Regions from separate parts of the Pseudomonas sp. CYM-20-01 genome, predicted to be linked through region 1. Evidence: riboswitches for the same ligand, from Rfam matches in the RefSeq annotation. Region 1 holds a riboswitch; each other region holds the start of a gene.

The links. A riboswitch is a leader RNA that binds a small molecule or an ion and turns the genes downstream of it on or off. The one in region 1 is predicted to bind cobalamin.
Positions count from the first base shown of each region.
Region 2: another riboswitch for cobalamin. It lies ahead of M2497_RS21845 (ABC transporter substrate-binding protein); the one in region 1 lies ahead of cobW (cobalamin biosynthesis protein CobW).
Region 3: another riboswitch for cobalamin. It lies ahead of cobO (cob(I)yrinic acid a,c-diamide adenosyltransferase); the one in region 1 lies ahead of cobW (cobalamin biosynthesis protein CobW).

Region 1 is NZ_AP025169.1:3,968,024-3,974,755, reverse strand. It holds gene M2497_RS17645 (acyltransferase) at 1-684, shown strand, start outside; gene nfuA (Fe-S biogenesis protein NfuA) at 744-1,328, shown strand; gene cobM (precorrin-4 C(11)-methyltransferase) at 1,514-2,260, opposite strand; gene M2497_RS17630 (cobalamin biosynthesis protein) at 2,330-2,722, opposite strand; gene M2497_RS17625 (CbtA family protein) at 2,719-3,420, opposite strand; gene M2497_RS17620 (CbtB-domain containing protein) at 3,432-3,620, opposite strand; cobalamin riboswitch at 3,717-3,921, opposite strand; cobalamin riboswitch at 4,545-4,745, shown strand; gene cobW (cobalamin biosynthesis protein CobW) at 4,837-5,898, shown strand; gene cobN (cobaltochelatase subunit CobN) at 5,902-6,732, shown strand, end outside.
Region 2 is NZ_AP025169.1:4,841,341-4,848,072, forward strand. It holds gene M2497_RS21820 (aldehyde dehydrogenase family protein) at 1-991, shown strand, start outside; gene M2497_RS21825 (protealysin inhibitor emfourin) at 1,056-1,361, opposite strand; gene M2497_RS21830 (M4 family metallopeptidase) at 1,376-2,437, opposite strand; gene M2497_RS21835 (DNA/RNA non-specific endonuclease) at 2,568-3,494, shown strand; gene M2497_RS21840 (hypothetical protein) at 3,644-4,087, opposite strand; cobalamin riboswitch at 4,191-4,386, shown strand; gene M2497_RS21845 (ABC transporter substrate-binding protein) at 4,489-5,499, shown strand; gene M2497_RS21850 (iron ABC transporter permease) at 5,496-6,500, shown strand; gene M2497_RS21855 (ABC transporter ATP-binding protein) at 6,497-6,732, shown strand, end outside.
Region 3 is NZ_AP025169.1:5,129,213-5,135,944, reverse strand. It holds gene hda (DnaA regulatory inactivator Hda) at 101-805, shown strand; gene M2497_RS23205 (NlpC/P60 family protein) at 1,019-1,648, shown strand; gene M2497_RS23200 (C40 family peptidase) at 1,793-2,332, shown strand; cobalamin riboswitch at 2,512-2,759, shown strand; gene cobO (cob(I)yrinic acid a,c-diamide adenosyltransferase) at 2,839-3,450, shown strand; gene M2497_RS23190 (cobyrinate a,c-diamide synthase) at 3,447-4,754, shown strand; gene bluB (5,6-dimethylbenzimidazole synthase) at 4,751-5,401, shown strand; gene cbiB (adenosylcobinamide-phosphate synthase CbiB) at 5,398-6,306, shown strand; gene cobD (threonine-phosphate decarboxylase CobD) at 6,299-6,732, shown strand, end outside.

The DNA.
Region 1 (6,732 bases):
CTGCTGTTCATTCCTGCTCAGAACCCAGGGGGGTTTGGCGTCTATCCGCTGGTGGACGTCGGGTGGACCCTGAATTTCGAGATGCTGTTCTATCTACTGTTCGCCTTTGCCTTGCTAGTGCGGCGGTCATATCGGTTATGGGTAGTGGCAGCGCTGCTGTACTTGGCGTGTTACCTCATCACGCCGGCCTTGAATTGGGCCGACGGCTTTTACCGGAATGACATCGTCTTCGAATTCCTGATGGGCATCATGATCGGCATGCTCTACTGCTGCGGGGCGTGCCGGACCCCACCATGGCTGCCGGTGCTGGGTATCGTGGTGGCCTCAGCGGCGATTTATCACGGGGCGGATTTGCCTCGTGCGCTGGAGTGGGGAGTGCCCAGCGCGGTATTGGTCATCAGTTTTGTGGCGTTGGAACCATACTTTCACGGATCACGATTGTTGAAGCTGCTGGGTGACTGCTCTTACTCGGTGTATTTGCTCCACACGATGGTGCTGTGCGTCGGGCGATGGTTCGCTGAGCGCAACGGAATTGATCCCTATGCGATGTTGCCCGTTTGCCTCGTGATGACAGCAGTGTGTGCATTTTTCAGCTACCAATGGCTGGAGAAAAGCACCTATCTCTGGCTTAAGCGTTGGTTTGGCATGGAGGATCCGGCAATCCTTTCCCGACAAAAATACTAGGACTTTGTACCTGCGTAATATTTTGGCGTAAACTGCCGGCAAGCCTGTGAGGAGTTTCCATGACTGCCATAACCATTACCGACGCCGCCCACGATTACCTGGCCGACCTGCTGTCCAAGCAGAACACCCCGGGTATCGGTATACGCGTCTTTATCACCCAGCCCGGCACCCAGTATGCCGAGACTTGCATTGCCTACTGCAAGCCCGGCGAAGAGAAGCCTGAAGACACCGCCCTGGGGCTGAAAAGCTTCACCGCGTACATCGACGCCTTCAGCGAAGCCTTCCTGGATGACGCCGTGGTCGATTACGCCACCGATCGCATGGGCGGCCAATTGACCATCAAGGCGCCGAACGCCAAGGTGCCGAACGTCAACGCCGACAGCCCGGTCAACGAGCGTATCAACTACTACCTGCAGACCGAGATCAACCCGGGTCTGGCCAGCCACGGCGGCCAGGTCAGCCTGATCGACGTGGTTGAAGACGGCATCGCCGTGCTCAAGTTCGGTGGCGGCTGCCAGGGTTGTGGCCAGGCGGACGTGACCTTGCGTGAGGGCATCGAGCGCACCCTGCTCGAGCGTATTCCGGAGCTCAAGGGCGTACGTGACGTGACCGACCATACGCAGAAAGAAAACGCCTACTACTGAGTAAGGCGTTCACTGCGGACAAAAAAACGGCGCCCCGTGAGCGCCGTTTTTTATGCTTTAGATTCAATAGGTTGCGCTATCTATCTAATGTTGAGTGTTCATTGCGAAAGCTGGATTGTCAGATTTCTATTAATAAATTTACTCAATAAAATCAGTGGCTTGTGTCTGTTTTGTGATGTTGAATGTCAAGGTCGATAAAGATGCGCATGCCCCGCCCGATACAACGATGACTCACTGAAACTATCACTCGCCAACACCCGACCCACCACAATCAACGCCGTACGCCGAAACCCCTTGGCCGCTACTTTTTCGGCAATGTCGCTGAGAGTTCCAACAACCCAATCCTGATCCGGCCACGTCGCCCGGTGCACCACGGCAATCGGACAATCCGCCCCGTAGTGCGGCACCAGTTCGGCGACGATCTTGTCCAGGTGGTTGACCCCCAGATGGATCGCCATGGTGGTGCCATGTCGTGCCAGGCTGTCGAAGTCCTCACCGGCCGGCATGCTGGTTTTATCCGCATAGCGGGTCAGAATCACGCTCTGGGCGATGTCGGGCAGGGTCAGCTCGGTTTCCAGCAGGGCCGCGCAGGCGGCCACCGCCGTGACGCCAGGAATGATCTGGAACGGGATGCCCAGCTCGCGCAAATGGCGGATCTGCTCGCCAATCGCGCCATACAGGCTGGGGTCGCCGGAATGCACGCGCGCCACATCCTGGCCCTTGGCATGGGCGGCCTTGATCAGGTCGATGATCTGTTCCAGGTGCAATTCGGCGCTGTTGACCACTGTTTCCGCCTGATGACCTTCCAGTACCGCCGCCGGCACCAGCGAGCCGGCATAGATGATCACCGGGCAACTGCGGATCAGCCGCTGGCCCTTGACGGTGATCAATTCCGGGTCGCCGGGGCCTGCGCCGATGAAGTAAACGGTCATGTGGAATCCTGATGAAAAACGGGTGAGCATGAAATCTGCTCATGATCGGAAGCGGCGATTATCGGGTTTTCAGCCGGCGCACGCCAATGCAAAGGTGGCCTGGGCGGTTTTCTGGCGGGTGATCAGCAGGCGCGCAGGGGCGTTGGCGAGGTGTTCGGCCAGGGCCAGGGCGGCGCTTTCGGCGATGCCGTAACAGCCGGTGTGGGCAAAAGCCACGTCCGATTGATGGCTCAAGCGGTCTGCATAAATCGCCAGTTGTTCAGCGTTGAAGCACTGCAACGGCAGATTCAGCAGCGCGGCCAAGGCCAGCAGCCCGGGTTCTTCCTGTTTGTGATCGATGCTGGCCAGCGCACTGACGCGGTGGCGCTCGATACCGCCCTCGATGAGGGCAGCATCAAACAGGGCCAGCAGGGTGTGAACATCACAACCCCGCTGGCAGCCCATGCCGACTACCAGTTTCACGCCGAGTATTGATCGTCACGGTTGCGGCGGAACAGCCAGGCGCTGATCAGGCCCAAGGCCAGCCAGAACGCCACGTTGGTCAACTGTGATGCGATCTTGAACTGCGCTTCCAGCGCCTCCGGGGCCAGCATCGAATGCACTTCCGGTTGTGGCGCGCCGATCACGTGCGGCACTACGAGGATCGCGGCGCCCAGCGCCTTGAGCAGCCAGTTGCGACCGAACACGATCAGTGCGATACCGGCTGCGGTAGACGCGGCAGTACCGATCCACCAGATCTGCCGTTGTGCCAGGTCAGCGGCGGCGGTGCCCGGAAGTTCGGGCGGCAGGCCCAGGGTCGGCGCCAATACAAAGGTCGCATAACCCGCCAGGCCCCAGAGCAAGCCTTGAGGGGTACGGGTCGGTGCACGCAGGGTGTACAGACCGGCCAGCATCAACGCGAAGCCAACGGCGACCACCAGGTTGCCGCCTGTGGTGGACAGCACGCGCTGCCAGCCGTCTTCCGGCTCCCAGGCTTCGGCGTCGTGGGTGTGAGCAGCCGCACCTTCGGCGTGCTCGTGCAACTCGGTCGCTGCCGGGGCTTTTTCAAAGGTTTCCGCCTGCAGAATCAGCGGGGCGACCCAGAAGCTTTGCAGCAGGGTCAGCAGCAGGGCAGCCAGAAGGCCGGTGAAACCTGCGGTTTGCGCAATACGCTTGATCATGTCGGCAGGTCTCAGTGGCACGGGAACGCGGCGCTGTGGCGGGTATCGTGGGCAGCGTTGTGTACTGCCTCGATGTGCGAGAAACCGGCGAAGTACACCAGGCACGCACCGAGGATCGACGCACCGATGGCGGCGGTCAGGCGTTGGCTCAGGGTAGAGGTGCTGCTGGCGGAGTGCGAAGTGCTGCTGATGATCGACATGGCGCGTCCCTTTCAGGTGTCAGGGTGAAACGAGCGCATGAAAACCCCGCGAGCCAGGCACGCAGGGTTCTGAACAGCGCCCGCCCACCGCGGGTTTGTTATCTGATTTTTTCGGGCCGGTCTCCGGGCTTGCGAGGGGCTCAATGCCTGAAAACGTCGCCTTCCCATGCCGCCTGGCACAGTGGATATGACGTTTCGCTCGCTTACCGTTGCGGGGGCAGCACCGGACTGTCATGTGTGTGCATGAGTCACCGGTTTCCCGTTTCACCCTTTGCAGGGCACCCGAAACAAGATGTGTAGGAGAGCATGGGGGTGGGAGGGGAGTCAATTGGGGATGTGCTTTCTGGGTGCATATCCGTTGCTGCGGTAACGGCGGCTTAGGGTTCCGCCCTTACGGCGGCCCACGGAATCAAGCCTGCGTTCGGCCAGCGTGTTTGACGGGGCGATCCCAGATCAAAAACAAGAGCGCGGCGGCCTTAGAGCCGACCGGATTGTATGGCCGGTACTCGGTCAAAGTGTGGGAGGGGGCTTGCCCCCGATGGCAGTGGGTCAGTCACTGATGAGTTGGCTGACACACCGCCATCGGGGGCAAGCCCCCTCCCACAGTTTGATCTTCATGTATCAGTTGAAGGGTGGTTTGCTCTGGCTCTGGCTCTGGCTCTGGCTCTGGCTTTTGATCTGCTTTTGATTTTGATCTTAGGCGGCCCCCCAAATCACTGTCGGATTACGGGCACACCGAGCCTAGGCGAGGTGCCGAGTGTTGGGGCAAGAGCGTTTTGCTTACTTTTGACTGGGCCGGCATTCCGGCTTTTCAAAAGTAAGCCGCTGTAAGAGCGGAACCAATATCAGCCGTTACCGCAGCAACGGATATGTACACAAGCCAACCCAACCCAACCCCATCATTGACCATCCCCCAAGCACTGCGTAGCCTTGCACCCTCGAGGTTCTTCGGCCCAGGCCGAAGCTAAGAAGGGAACGCGGTCCAAGCCGCGGCTGCCCCCGCAACTGTAAAGGGTCCAGCTGACTGCCACGCCACTGCCGACAAGGCGGGAAGGCGCAGCCAGCGCCGGTCGCAAGACCTGTAAGCCCCAAGCCAGGAGACCTGCCTCGCAACCGATTTTCTACTTCAACCGGGCGGGGTGATCCGGTGACGAAATCCGCTGCTGCGCACCGTCGCAGGGCCATCGTCCCGTATGCCCGCCCCCAAGGGCATCCGATGAAAACACTGGCCAAACTCCCCGTCACCATCGTCACTGGCTTCCTCGGCTCGGGCAAGACCACCTTGCTGCGCCATATGCTCGACAACGCCCAGGGCCGTCGCATCGCGGTGATCGTCAATGAATTCGGCGAGCTGGGCATTGACGGTGAAATCCTCAAGCAGTGCTCCATCGGCTGCACCGAGGAAGAAGCCAACGGTCGTGTCTACGAATTGGCCAATGGCTGCCTGTGCTGCACCGTGCAGGAAGAATTCTTCCCGGTAATGCGCGAATTGGTCGCCCGTCGCGGCGATCTCGACCATATCCTCATTGAAACGTCCGGCCTGGCATTGCCCAAGCCGTTGGTACAAGCCTTCCAGTGGCCGGAAATCCGCAGCGCCTGCACCGTTGACGCTGTGATCACCGTGGTCGACAGCCCGGCTGTGGCCGCCGGTACCTTCGCCGCATTCCCGGACCAGGTGGACGCCCAGCGCAAGCTCGACCCCAACCTGGACCACGAATCGCCACTGCACGAGCTGTTCGCCGACCAACTGGCCAGTGCCGACCTGGTGATCCTTAACAAGACCGACCTGATCAGCGCCGAAGACCTGGCCCGCGTGCGCCTGGAAGTCGCCGAAGAGCTGCCGCCGGCGGTGAAGATCGTCGAAGCCAGCAGCGGTCGCTTGCCCCTGGATGTACTGATCGGCCTGGGCGCCGGTTCCGAAGAGCACATCGACGGCCGCCACAGCCACCACGATCACCACCACGAAGGTGAAGACGACCACGACCACGATGCCTTTGACTCGATCTCCATCGACTTGCCGCAAGCCGATGAAGCACTGCTGCTCGATGCCCTGACGCAACTGGTGGTGCAACACGGCATCCTGCGCGTCAAAGGTTTCGCCGCCATCCCGAACAAACCGATGCGCCTGCTGATCCAGGGTGTGGGCACGCGGTTCGACAAATACTTCGACCGTGCCTGGGGCGCTGAAGAAGCACGCACCACGCGCCTGGTGCTGATCGGCCAGGAACTGGACGCGGCGGGCCTCGAAGCGCAACTGCGCGCCGCCCTCAGCGTCTGACCCATGCACCTGCTCAGGACCCAGCCCGGTGGTTTCGTCTCGGACGATAATATTGCCGACCTTGGCCAAAGCCCCGCTGACCTGGTGATCCTGTGCAGCGGCGATTCCAGCCTGGCGCTGCTGGCCGAAGCGGCCCAGCAGTTGCCCGACGACTACCCAAGCCTGCGCCTGGCCAACCCGATGCAGGTGCAGAACCATGCCTCGGTCGACCTGTACGTTGATGAAGTGCTGCGCCACGCCAAGGTCATCTTGATTTCGCTGCATGGCGGTATCGGTTACTGGCGCTACGGCATCGAGCGCCTGGTGGAACTGGCCGAACGCGGTGTGCAACTGATCCTGGTACCGGGGGATGATCGCCCGGACCCGGAACTCAGCGGGCTGAGCACCGTCGGTGCCGAAGAACGTGATCGGCTGTGGCACTTCCTGCGTCAGGGCGGCCTGGGCAATGCCCTGGATTTCTATCGCTGCCTGGCCAGCGCTTACCTGGGTCGCGACTATGCCTGGGGCGAGCCGCAAACCCTGCCACGCACGGCGATCTATCATCCGCAGCATGCCAACGCCCGCCTGAACGATTGGCAGGCAGACTGGAACGCCGACTGGCCGGTGGCGGCGGTGTTGTTCTACCGCTCCCATTTGCAGGCGGCCAATACCGGTTTTATCGATGTGTTTTGCCAGCGTCTGCAGGCGGCGGGCCTCAACCCGTTGCCCATGGCGGTGGCCAGTTTGAAAGAACCCGGCTGCCTGGCGGTGGTCGAGGACCTGCTGGATGAGGTCGGCGCGGCGGTGATCTTGAACACCACCGGCTTCGCCCAATCCAGCCCCGAAGCGCCGCAC
Region 2 (6,732 bases), 870 kb from region 1:
GATGCCGTGGAACTTCCCGGTGTGGCAAATCCTGCGTGGCGCCGTACCGACCATGCTGGCCGGCAACACCTACGTGCTCAAACACGCGCCGAATGTGATGGGCAGCGCTTACCTGATCCAACAGGCGTTCCGCAAAGCCGGTTTCGACGAAGGCCTGTTTGAAGTGGCCAACGTGACCAACGACGGTGTGTCCAAGGCCATCGCCGACCCACGCATCGCCGCCGTCACCCTCACCGGCAGCGTGCGCGCCGGTATCGCCATCGGCTCCCAGGCCGGAGCCGCGTTGAAAAAATGCGTGCTGGAACTGGGCGGTTCCGACCCGTTCATCGTGCTCAACGACGCCGACCTCGACGCCGCTGTGCAAGCCGCCCTGATCGGCCGCTTCCAGAACAGCGGCCAGGTCTGCGCCGCTGCCAAGCGCCTGATCATCGAGGACGGCGTGGTGGAAGCCTTCACCGCCAAATTCCTCGAAGCCAGCCGCGCCATGGTCATGGGCGACCCGACTTCAGCCGCCACCTACATCGGCCCGATGGCCCGCTTCGACCTGCGCGACGAGTTGCACGGCCAGGTCCAGGCCACCCTGGAAGAAGGTGCGACCCTGCTGCTGGGCGGCCATAAAGTACCCGGCGCCGGCAATTACTATGCGCCGACCGTACTGGCCAACGTCACCGACCAGATGACCTCGTTCAAACAGGAACTGTTCGGCCCCGTAGCCTCGATCATCACCGCCCGCGACGCCGACCATGCGGTGGCCCTGGCGAATGACAGCGAGTTCGGCCTTACCGCGAGCATCTTCACCAGCGACCCGGCGAAGGCGCGGGACATCGCCAATCAGCTGGAAACCGGCGGCATCTTCGTCAACGCCTTCAGTGTTTCAGACCCTCGGGTGGCGTTTGGTGGGATCAAGAAGAGTGGCTTCGGGCGTGAGTTGTCGCACTTCGGCGTACGGGAGTTCTGCAATGCCCAGACAGTGTGGCTGGATCGCAAATAAATCAGAGCAGCACCAGCCCCGGGGCAAGCCCGCTCACCACAGGAATCTGGTCGCCTGAAAGTGTTTATGCACGAATATGACGCCGCACACACTGCACCAACCCCTCCAGCGCCTGCGACTTCACTGGCGCGAGCACACAGACCGTGTGTTCGCGCTGGTCCTCCTTCACCGTCAGGGTGTAATGCACCTGGCCCGGGTTACCGGGCGCGGGTTCGCTGCTTTGCGGCAGTTGAAAGAAGTCGCACGCCTCAACCAACTGCCGCAACTCCTGCTGGTCCTGCTCGGGCAGGCTGTCCAACTCAACTGTACGCGGCTTGGCCAGGCCCGGAAAAAAAGCAGGCCCGCCGTTTTCCTTCAGCGAAATTTGCATGGCTGTTCCTCACGTCAGACCGAAATACCGACCGCCTTCCAGCCCTCCTTGACCGCCTTCTGCTCATCCTTGTTCGCGCCGTAGAGTCGACCGGCAACATCGTAGGTAATGCGCGCAAAGCGCAAAAACCCTGAGTTCGGTCGCAACCGCGCATCGCGCAACGCGTCGTACCAGATGCGCCCGGCACGCTCCCAGGCAAACCCGCCGATGTTTGTCGCCACCTGGTAGAACGCATGGTTGGGAATGCCGGAATTGATATGCACCCCGCCATTGTCCTCGTAGGTCTGCACAAAATCATCCATGTGCCCGGGCTGAGGATCCTTGCCCAGCAGCTTGTCGTTAAACGCGGTGCCCGGGGCTTTCATCGAGCGCAGCGCAGTGCCTTTGATCTTTTTGGTAAACAGCCCTTTGCCGATCAGCCAATCGGCGTCCTCGGCCTTTTGCTTCAACGCATACTGCTTGATCAACGAACCGAACACGTCCGACAGCGACTCGTTCAACGCCCCGGACTGGTTGAAATACATCAGCTTGGCCTCATCCTCGGTCACACCGTGGGCCAGTTCATGGCCAATCACGTCGAGGGCTACCGTAAAGCGGTTGAACAGCTCGCCGTCCCCATCACCGAACACCATCTGGGTCGAGTTCCAGAACGCATTGTTGTAGTTCTGGCCAAAGTGCACGGTAGCGTCCAGGGCCATGCCGGCATCGTCGATGGAGTTGCGATCGAACACCTGGTCGAAAAAATCGAAAGTGGCGCCCAAGCCATCATAGGCCTCGTCCACCGCCGCGTCGCCACTGATGGGCTGGCCTTCGCCACGGATCAGTTTGCCCGGCAGGCTGTCGGTGCCCTCGGCGCTGTAGATCGAACGCCGTTTGTCGGCGCCCATCGCCAGCGCCAGGTGCGCCGGCCCCTTGGCAGGCACCGCGACCATGCGCAGTGAGCGGAACGTGCTGTCCTTGGCGCGAGTACGCAGCGCGACATCCCGTTGCGCTTTGTCACCGTTACGCGCGATCTGGTCGAGCATATACGGCGGAATCAGGCAGAAAATCGGGTTTCGGTAATGGCGATCACACATTGGCTGGCTCCTTGTTGGCGTGTGCTGAACGTCCGGGTGACCGTTTGAGGATAGCCCCCAGGGGTTGGTGCGCATGATCAATTGTCATTAACCTATGTTGCAGTCGTGTTTATCCAAGGAGGACTGACCGATGCCCGCACGTAAAACCAAAATCGACCTCGCCTACCGCCCCCGGCTCGCCGACCTGCGCCCGTTGATCGCGCCGAGCCCCACGCTGCTGGAGGCCAGGGCAGCGACACCCCGCGTCACCCCGGCCAAAGACTTGAAGGACCGGCGCGGTTACGCAGATGACTTTCTCGGCAGCTTCGGAGTGCCCTGGCCCACGCTGGAAGAAGCGTTGGCGAGCGATGCCCAGAAGCGCCTGGACTACACGCACTTCTCCATCACGATGTCACGTGCCAAGCGCCTCGCGCTGTATGTGGGCGTGAACATCGATGGCGGGCAACATGTGGACATCATCCGCAGCAACGACACCTGGGCCTACGATGGCCGCCTGCCGGTCGACGCCCAAGTCGGCGAAGCGCTGTATGCCAGCAACGGCCTCGACCGCGGCCACCTGGTGCGCCGCCAAGACCCCAATTGGGGCGATGTGGCGCAAACCGCCAACCTCGACACCTTCCACTTCACCAACTGCTCACCGCAGATGAGCGGGTTCAACCAGAAGACCTGGCTGGAACTCGAAGACTACATCCTCGACAACACCCAGCGCTGGAAAGCCCGGGCCACCGTGTTCAGCGGCCCGGTGTTCGCCGACGACGACCGCGTGTACCGGGGCGTGCAGATCCCCAAGGCGTTCTGGAAGGTGGTCGCCTACCTCAGCGATGACGGCAAACCTTCGGCCAGCGCCTACATGATCGATCAGAGCCGCGAACTGGGCCAGTTGGAGCTGGTGTTCGGCCAGCTGCGCACCTACCAGCGCAGTGTGATCCAGATCGAGCGCCTGACCGGCATCCGCTTCGGCAACCTGGCCGACTACGACGGCTTCAGCAACGAAGAACGCGCCACCGGCACGCGGATTGAAGCGCTGATCCAGGGGCCTGAAGACATTCGTCTTTGATCAACGCTTCACAGGTTGATCCGCGTTGACAACTGACACTCACCACGACGCGAGGCGAGCCGCTCTTGATCTGGCTGATACGATTCCATCAAGGGTGAACACTGCATCCGTGGCGAGCGCCGTACCCAGGCGAGTCAACGGGCTAGCCATCATTGCGCGTTGATGTAATGAAACTGTGCCTGCGTTTTCTCGACTGCCGCACGCACGGCGTCTTTCTGCGCCTCGGTGCCCGAGTAGTAAATCTGCATACCCTTCAAGTTTTGCCCTTCGACTGCTTTGCCGATCACCGCAACATCAACCGGCGTGCTGGCACCGATAATCAAAAAGAACACATCGCCCAAGCGTTTGGCATCGAGCAGCTCTGCCCTGAGGTGCGCGGCATTTTGCTCACCCGCCATGGAAATCGCCAGGGTATCGCCGAACATACCGCTTTTGGGGATGCTCATCGTATGCAGCCGGAGCTTGTCCGACCCCGCCGGCATCGACTTGACATAGGCGGAGGCGGCCTCATCAAGAATCTGCTGTTCAGATTTACCTTGGGTGGCACAACCGACGAGAGCGGCGGCGAGGGCGAGCGCGACGAATAATTTCACTGTCTATTCCTTGTGATAAAGCGATCCATTGGCTGCGCATCATAGGAGCCCCACCTTCAAAGAGCCACCGTTGGTTTCACGGCCTCCCGCTCGACCGCGTGATCGACTACCATACCGCGCCGGTTCCCAAACGGGACTAATAGGGAATCCGAGGCGCGGTACACCCGCGCCAATCGGAACTGCCCCCGCAACTGTAGGTGCTGAGCCTGCTCCTCGATGCCACTGGACCTCGTCCGGGAAGGCTGGAGCGTGGCGACGACGCATCAGTCAGGAGACCTGCCGGCCCAAGCTCAATCACTAACCGGCGGGGTGTCCGGGAAGGACATTCTTGCCTGTCGCGCCCCCCGGCGCCCGAGAGTGGATTTCCGAATGGCACGTACGCTTCACTCGGAGATCGCCCCATGCTGCCACGCGTTATCGCCCTGCTTACAGGTGTTGGCTTCTGTGCCCTGGCCCACGCCGCGCCCACTCACTACCCGCTGACCGTGGAAAACTGCGGCAGCCCGATCACCTTCCCGCAAGCCCCCGCCCGCAGCGTGACCATCGGCCAGGCGGCCACCGAGATGCTCTACGCCCTGGGCGTAGGCGATAAAGTGGTCGGCACTTCGCTGTGGTTCAACAGCGTGCTGCCGCAGTACAAGGCGCAGAACGACAACATCGAGCGCCTGGCCAACAACGAACCGAGCTTCGAAGCAGTGATCGCCAAACGCCCGCAGCTGGTGGCCGCCGAGCTGGAATGGGTGGTGGGGCCGCAAGGCGTGGTTGGCACCCGCGAGCAGTTCCATGAACTGAAGATTCCCACCTACCTGCTACCCTCCGACTGCGAAGGCAAGGACAACCTGGTGGGCGCCGACGGCACGCGGCTGGAGCCGTTTCGCATCGAGACCATCTATAAAAGCATCCGCCAATTGGCGCAGATCTTCGACGTACAGGAGCGCGGCCAGCAGTTGAATGACGAGTTCAAGGCGCGCCTGGCCAGATCCGTCGCCACCGTGCAGGGCAAAGGCCTCAAGCAGGCCAGCGCGCTGGTGTGGTTCTCCAGTGCCGAGATGGCCAGCGACCCGTACGTGGCTGGCCACAAGGGTATCCCCGAATTCATGCTGCAAACCCTCGGCCTCTCCAATGTGGTGCAGTCCGATGAAGAGTGGCCTGCCGTCGGTTGGGAAACCATCGCCAAGGCCAACCCGACGTTCCTGGTGATCGCGCGCATGGACCGCCGCCGCTACCCGGCCGACGACCATGAAAAGAAACTCGCCTTCCTGCGCAGCGACCCGGTCACGCGCAACATGGACGCGGTGAAAAACAACCGCATCATCATCCTCGACGCCTTGGCGTTGCAGGCTAGCATCCGCATGTTCGACGGCCTTGAACAACTGGCCACGGCCATCGACGGCTACGACCTGCCAAAATGATGCGCACCCTGCTCGCCCTGGCCCTGCTCCTGATTGCCGTGCTCGCCGGCGTGGCCATCGGCGAAACCGCCATCTCGCCGCAGGTGGTGCTCCAGGTACTCGCCAACAAACTGTGGGGCGCCGGCTACGTGCTCGACCCCATCGATGAAGGCGTGGTGTGGAACTACCGCCTCACCCGCGCCCTGGTCGCTGCGGCCTGCGGTGCCGGGCTGGCGACCTGCGGGGTGATCCTGCAATCGCTGTTGCGCAACCCGCTGGCCGATCCCTACCTGCTGGGCATCAGCGCCGGCGCTTCGACCGGTGCGGTGCTGGTGGCGTTGATGGGGGTGGGCGGCGGCTTGGTGTCGTTGTCGGCGGGCGCATTTGTCGGCGCGATGGCAGCGTTTGCCCTGGTAATCCTGTTGGCACGGGCCAGCGGTTCGGCCAGTGGCACCGGGCAGATCATCCTCGCCGGCATTGCCGGCTCGCAGCTGTTCAATGCGCTCACCGCGTTCCTGATCACCAAGTCGGCCAGTTCCGAACAGGCCCGCGGCATTATGTTCTGGCTGCTCGGCAACCTCAGCGGCGTGCGCTGGCCCTCGGTGTGGCTGGCGGTGCCGGTGGCAGTCGTCGGCTTGGCTGTGTGCCTGTGGCATCGGCGCGCGCTGGATGCGTTTACCTTTGGCAGCGACTCGGCGGCGTCCCTCGGTATTCCGGTGCGCCGCGTGCAGTTTGTGCTGGTGGGCTGCGCGGCGCTGGTGACGGCGGTGATGGTGTCGATTGTCGGCTCTATCGGCTTTGTCGGGCTGGTGATTCCCCACGCCGTGCGCCTGTTGCTTGGCACCGGGCATTCGCGGCTGCTGCCGGCGAGCGCCTTGGGTGGCGCGTTGTTTCTGATCGCGGCGGATGTGCTGTCGCGCACGCTGATCAAGGGCCAGGTGATTCCGGTCGGTGTGGTCACCGCGCTGGTCGGTGCGCCGGTGTTTGCGCTCATCCTGATTGGCCGGAGGAACGCGCGATGAGCGTATTGAGCTGCCGCGGGCTGGGCTTCAAGGTGCGCGAGGCCGAGTTGCTGCGTGATATTCATCTGGACGTGCAGCGCGGTGAAACCCTGGGGATTGTCGGACCGAACGGCTCAGGTAAATCCACCTTGCTCAAGCTGCTCGCCGGCTTGCGTGCACCCGCATCCGGCGAAGTGCTGCTGGGCGGCCAGCGCCTGGGCACGCTGTCCCGCCGCGTCATCGCCCAGCAACT
Region 3 (6,732 bases), 1.2 Mb from region 1:
GCTTGGGGTCTGTTGCATTGTGCGCCCGGCGTCACGGGTATAAACTTTGCAAACTTTACACAGAGGCCACTAACGGTTCGTTTGGAGCCGTTCAGTCAGCATGAAACCGATTCAGCTGCCCTTGGGTGTGCGTCTGCGTGACGACGCCACCTTCATCAACTACTACCCAGGCGCCAATGCCGCTGCACTCGGCTATGTCGAGCGGCTCTGCGAAGCCGACGCCGGGTGGACCGAAAGCCTGATCTACCTGTGGGGCAAGCACGGCGTAGGGCGTACCCACCTGTTGCAGGCCGCGTGCCTGCGGTTCGAGCAGATGGGCGAACCGGCGGTGTACCTGCCGTTGGCCGAGTTGATGGACCGCGGTATCGGCATCTTCGACCATCTTGAGCAATACGAACTGGTGTGCCTGGACGATCTGCAAGCGATCGCCGGCAAAGCGGAATGGGAAGAAGCGCTGTTTCACCTGTTCAACCGCTTGCGTGACAGCGGTCGGCGCCTGTTGATTGCCGCGTCGACTTCGCCCCGCGAGTTGCCGATCAAGCTGGCCGACCTCAAGTCGCGCATGACCCTGGCGCTGATCTTCCAGATGCGCCCGCTGTCCGACGAAGACAAATTGCGTGCCCTGCAACTGCGCGCATCCCGTCGCGGCCTGCACCTCACCGACGAGGTCGGGCACTTTATCCTTACTCGAGGCACCCGCAGCATGAGCGCATTGTTCGATCTGCTCGAACAGCTCGATCAGGCCTCCTTGCAGGCCCAGCGCAAGCTGACCATCCCCTTCCTCAAAGAAACCCTCGGCTGGTAGCTAGCCCGCTGTTTTCGCGGCTTTCGGCAAATTACAGGCGCCAGAAAACCTGCGTTTGAGCCGGTTTGGCCACGCAAAAGGCAGGTACAGGGTGTTAAGGGCTTAGATGTCATAGTCCAAACAAGAAGTCACATAGACCACGATTGAATTTGCAAATCGATGTGATAGAAGGCATAGTCTCGACTTCTTTACATATCAGCCACGGTCGTGCCCATGCTAAATCGCTTCGCACCCCTCGTGCCCCTCGCACTCGTTACCCTGTTGTTTGGTTGCGCCTCCCACCCTCAGCAGGTGGCAGATCAGCAAAAACCACAGGTTCAAAATCAGGCAAAATTCGTTGCTGCTCAATCTGCCTCTGTTTATGAGGAAGAAGTTGCAACGGAAAAGGAACTGGCCGACTTCGCCGGCAACAAGCCTTACCAGCTTCCAGTCCTGGCCGACAGCATCCTCGAACGCGGCATGTCCCTGATCGGTACCCGTTACCGTTTCGGTGGTACCTCTGAAGCCGGTTTCGACTGCAGCGGTTTCATCGGCTATCTGTTTCGCGAAGAAGCCGGCATGAACCTGCCGCGCTCCACCCGTGAAATGATCAACGTGAATGCACCGTTGGTCGCACGCAACAACCTCAAGCCCGGTGATCTGCTTTTCTTCAGTACGGCAGGCCGTGGTCGTGTCAGCCACGCCGGTATCTACTTGGGCGATAACCAGTTTATCCACTCCAGCAGCCGCCGCAGTGGTGGTGTCCGGGTCGATAACCTGGGTGACAGCTACTGGAGCAAAACCTTCATCGAAGCCAAGCGTGCACTCGCCATGGCCCCGACGACGGTTACCGCTAGCAAGTAAACTTAAAGTGATACTTGAAGTTTGACGTGTAAGCGCTAGAATCCCTGGATATTGTTGTAATCCGTTCGCGCGAGCTTTGCTTGCGCGTTCTGGTTTTCAGCGTTCGGCAGCGAAAGCCGCATCCAGACCAGGATTGTTCTGCACATGTCGACCTCGGCCCGCCTTATTCTCATTGTCTGCGCCGCGCTCCTCAGCGCCTGCGCAAGCCGCACACCGCCGCCCGCTCCCGTAGCGGTGAAGCCCAAGCCGGTGTTCAACTATTCCACCCAGAATTTCTCGCCTGCGGCCGAAGACGTACTCTTCCGGGCGCTGGGCCTGGTCGGCACGCCTTATCGTTGGGGTGGCAATACGCCGGACTCCGGGTTTGATTGCAGTGGCCTGATCGGGTTTGTCTTCCGCGATGCCGCCGGGATTTCCCTGCCGCGTACCACCCGCGAGCTGATCGTAATGCGCGCGCAGGACGTCAGCGAGCAGAACCTGCAGACCGGTGACCTGCTGTTCTTCGCCACCGGTGGCGGTTCCCAGGTCAGCCACGCCGGGATCTACGTGGGTGAAGGGCGCTTTGTGCATGCGCCACAAACCGGCGGTACGGTGAAGCTGGATACACTGTCCAAGGCCTATTGGCAGAATGCCTACCTGAGCGCCAAGCGCGTGTTGCCGGGCAACCTGGCACGCAATCCTTAGCGCCAGACTCGAATCAAAATGTGGGAGGGAGCTTGCCCCCGATAGCAGTGTGTCAGCTAACGATCAATGGGCTGATCCACCGCCATCGGGGGCAAGCCCCCTCCCACAGTTGTTTTGTGGCAGCTTCAAGTACAGGTGAGGCAGTTGCTTTAATTGACGCTCCACCCCCAACCTACTACCCTTCGCCGCTTGTTCCAGGTGCTCTGTGACCCACGGGTCGACGGAGTGAAACAGGGAAGCCGGTGAGTGAGCGCACTTCTACACAGTGCCGCCTCGATTCCGGCGCTGCCCCCGCAACGGTAAATGAGTCAAGACGCTGCTTTTTGCCACTGTATCGCCTGCGATATGGGAAGGCGCAGCGTTGGCCTGCCTTCAACCCGCACACCACTCATGAGCCCGGAGACCGGCCTGCAACATCCAACAGCATCACGGTGGGCGATGCTTGGCTGTCTGTTGTTCTTTTTTTCCTGCCCGCCGTTTTTGTCCAGCCCCAACGGAGAGCTGCCATGACCGATTCCCCCGACCGCGACGAACGCCACCTGGCGCGCATGCTGCGCAAAAAAGCCGTGATCGACGAGCGCATCGCCAACTCCCCCAACGAATGCGGCCTGCTGCTGGTGCTGACCGGCAATGGCAAAGGCAAGAGTAGCTCCGCGTTCGGCATGTTGGCCCGAGCCATGGGCCATGGCATGCAGTGTGGTGTGGTGCAGTTCATCAAGGGGCGTAACAGCACCGGTGAAGAACTGTTCTTCCGCCGCTTCCCCGAGCAAGTGCGTTTCCATGTGATGGGCGAAGGTTTCACCTGGGAAACCCAGGACCGCCAGCGCGACATCGCCGCCGCCGAAGCCGCCTGGGCGGTCTCCCGCGAATTGCTGCAAGACCCCTCCATCGGCCTGGTGGTGCTGGACGAGCTGAACATCGCGCTCAAGCACGGCTACCTTGACCTGGACCAGGTCCTCAGCGACCTGCAAGCCCGTCCCCCGATGCAACACGTGGTGGTCACCGGCCGTGGCGCCAAGCCCGAGTTGATCGAAATGGGCGACACCGTCACCGACATGGGCATGCTCAAGCACGCGTTCCAGGCCGGTATCAAGGCACAGAAGGGCGTCGAACTTTGAATCAGCCCCGTCATTGCCCTGCCGTATTGATCGCCGCTCCGGCGTCCGGCCAGGGCAAAACCACCGTCACCGCCGCGCTTGCCCGTTTGCATCGCAACCTGGGGCGCAAGGTGCGCGTGTTCAAATGCGGCCCGGACTTCCTCGACCCAATGATTCACGAGCGCGCCAGCGGTGCGCCGGTGTATCAGTTGGATATGTGGATGGTGGGCGAGCAGGAAAGTCGCCGTTTGCTCTGGGAAGCGGCGGGGGAGGCAGACCTGATCCTGATCGAAGGCGTGATGGGCCTGTTCGACGGCACACCGTCCAGCGCCGATCTGGCGCGGCACTTCGGCGTGCCGGTGCTGGGGGTGATCGACGGCACGGCCATGGCGCAGACCTTCGGTGCGTTGGCATTGGGCCTGGCGCGCTATCAGCCGGACTTGCCATTCGCTGGCGTACTGGCCAACCGGGTCGGCACCCTGCGTCATGCGCAACTGCTCGAAGGCAGCCTCACCGAGGGCCTGCGCTGGTATGGCGCGTTGTCACGCGAGACCGGTATCGAACTGCCCAGTCGCCACCTCGGCCTGGTGCAGGCCAGCGAACTGAATGACCTGGATGTGCGCCTGGACGCTGCCGCCCAAGCCCTGGGCAGCAGTTGCGAAGTCGCCTTGCCGCCACCGGTGACATTTGCTGCGCCGCAAGTGATCGAGGCCGAACCCTTGCTCAACGGCGTGCGCATTGCCGTGGCCCGCGATGAGGCCTTCGCTTTTACCTACGGTGCAAGTCTCGACCTGCTGCGCGCGATGGGCGCTGAGCTGGTGTTCTTCTCGCCGATTCACGATAGCCAGTTGCCCGACGCCGACAGCCTCTACCTGCCCGGCGGCTACCCGGAATTGCACCACCAGGCGCTGTCGGAAAATACCCCGATGCTCGACGCCATTCGCGCTCACCACGCGGCCGGCAAACCCTTGCTTGCCGAATGCGGCGGCATGCTCTACCTGCTGGACTCGCTGACCGATGTCGACGGCGTCCGCGCCGAACTGCTTGGCCTGCTCCAGGGCGACGCGGTGATGCAAAAGAAACTGGCGGCCCTGGCCCTGCAAAGCGTCGAATTGCCGGAAGGCACCCTGCGTGGCCATACCTATCACCATTCCCTGACCACCACTGAATGGCAGCCGATCGCCCGTGGCCTGAGCCCCAACGGCGGGCGCGGTGCCGAGGCGGTATACCGGCAGGGGCGGATGACGGCGTCCTACGTACATTTCTATTTCCCATCCAATCCCCAGGCGGTGGCCGCATTGTTTGCGCCCGATTCAGCACTATGACTGACAACGCCTTCCCCGAGGCCGACCGCCAGGCTGTCTACCGTGCCATCGCCGAACGCCGCGACATGCGCCACTTCAGCGGCGGTACGGTCGCCCCGCAATTGCTCCACCGCCTGCTCCAGGCCGCACACCAGGCGCCCAGCGTCGGCCTGATGCAGCCCTGGCGCTTTGTCCGCATCAGCGACCGCCAGCTGCGTGGGCAGATTCAACAATTGGTGGAAGAAGAACGCGTACGCACTGCCGAAGCCCTGGGCGAGCGCTCCGATGAGTTCATGAAGCTCAAGGTCGAAGGCATTCACGACTGCGCCGAAGTGCTGGTGGCGGCGTTGATGGACGATCGCGAGCGGCACATCTTCGGGCGTCGCACCCTGCCGGAAATGGACATGGCGTCATTGTCCTGTGCTATCCAGAATTTGTGGCTGGCGGCGCGGGTCGAAGGCCTGGGCATGGGCTGGGTCTCGTTGTTCGAACCGCAGGCGCTGGCCGATCTGCTGGGTTTTCCGCCCGGCGCGAAACCCCTGGCCGTGCTGTGCCTGGGACCAGTGGCCGAGTTCTACCCGGCACCGATGTTGCAGCTCGAAGGCTGGACCGAACCACGGCCGTTGAGTGACATGTTGTATGAGAATGCGTGGGGAGTGAGTCAATGAGTGTGGCCTTGCTGTGTGTCGCTGCAGTCGCGCTGGATGCGCTGCTGGGCGAACCCAGGCGCTGGCATCCGCTGGTGGCGTTCGGCAATTTCGCCGGGCGCATCGAGCAGCGTTTCAATACCGGTGGCCGTGGCTGGCGCAGCCATGGCGTGACCGCGTGGTTTATCGCCGTGGTGCCGCTGACGCTGCTGGCCACGGCCTTGTCGTGGGCGCCGTACATCGGCTGGGTGCTGGAGATCCTGGCGTTGTACTGCGCCCTCGGCATGCGCAGCCTCGGCGAGCATGTGATTCCGGTGGCCCAGGCGCTGCGCAGTGATGACCTGGAGGAGGCGCGCAACCGCGTGAGCTACCTGGTCAGCCGCCAGACCAGCGAGCTGGACCGCACCGAAGTTGCCCGTGCCGCTACCGAATCGGTGCTGGAGAACGGCAGCGATGCTGTGTTCGCTGCGATTTTCTGGTTTGTGGTGGCCGGTGTGCCGGGCGTGGTGCTTTACCGCCTGAGCAACACCCTCGACGCCATGTGGGGTTATCGCAACGAGCGCTTTGAGCGCTTCGGTTGGGCGGCGGCAAAAATCGACGACGTGCTGAACTACATTCCCGCACGCCTGGTGGCGTTGACCTACGCGCTGCTGGGCAAGACGCGCCTGGCGCTTAAATGCTGGCGGATCCAAGGCCCGACCTGGGACAGCCCCAACGCCGGTCCGGTCATGGCCGCGGGTGCCGGCGCCCTGGGCGTGGAGTTGGGCGGTGCCGCGATCTATCACGGTGAAGTGCACCATCGTCCGCAACTGGGCGAAGGCCCGGCGGCGGATGCCGATTCCATCGACCGGGGCTGGCAACTGGTGCAGCGCGGCGTATGGTTGTGGCTGCTGATCCTATGCGCGGGGGCGCAATTCTATGCTTGAGCACGGTGGCCGGTTGCGCAAGGCCGCGATTCAATACGGGATAGCCGAAGCCGACTGGCTCGACCTGTCCAGCGGCCTCGCGCCCTGGCCTTGGCCGATCCCCGAGATCCCGTTGCGCGCGTGGGCGCGCCTGCCGGAAACCGACGACGGCCTGGAGCAGGCCGCCAGCGAATACTATGGCGCTGCGCATCTGTTGCCGGTGCCGGGTTCCCAGGCGGCGATCCAGTTGCTGCCGCGGCTGCGTCGCGCGGGCAAGGTCGGCGTGCTGTCGCCGTGCTATGCCGAACACGCCGAAGCCTGGCGCCGTGCCGGTTACGTGGTGCGCGAAGTGCAGGAGCAGGAAGTCGACTTCTTCCTGGATGGCCTCGACGTACTAGTGGTGGTCAACCCCAATAATCCGACCGGCCTGAGCCTGAGCCCGCAACG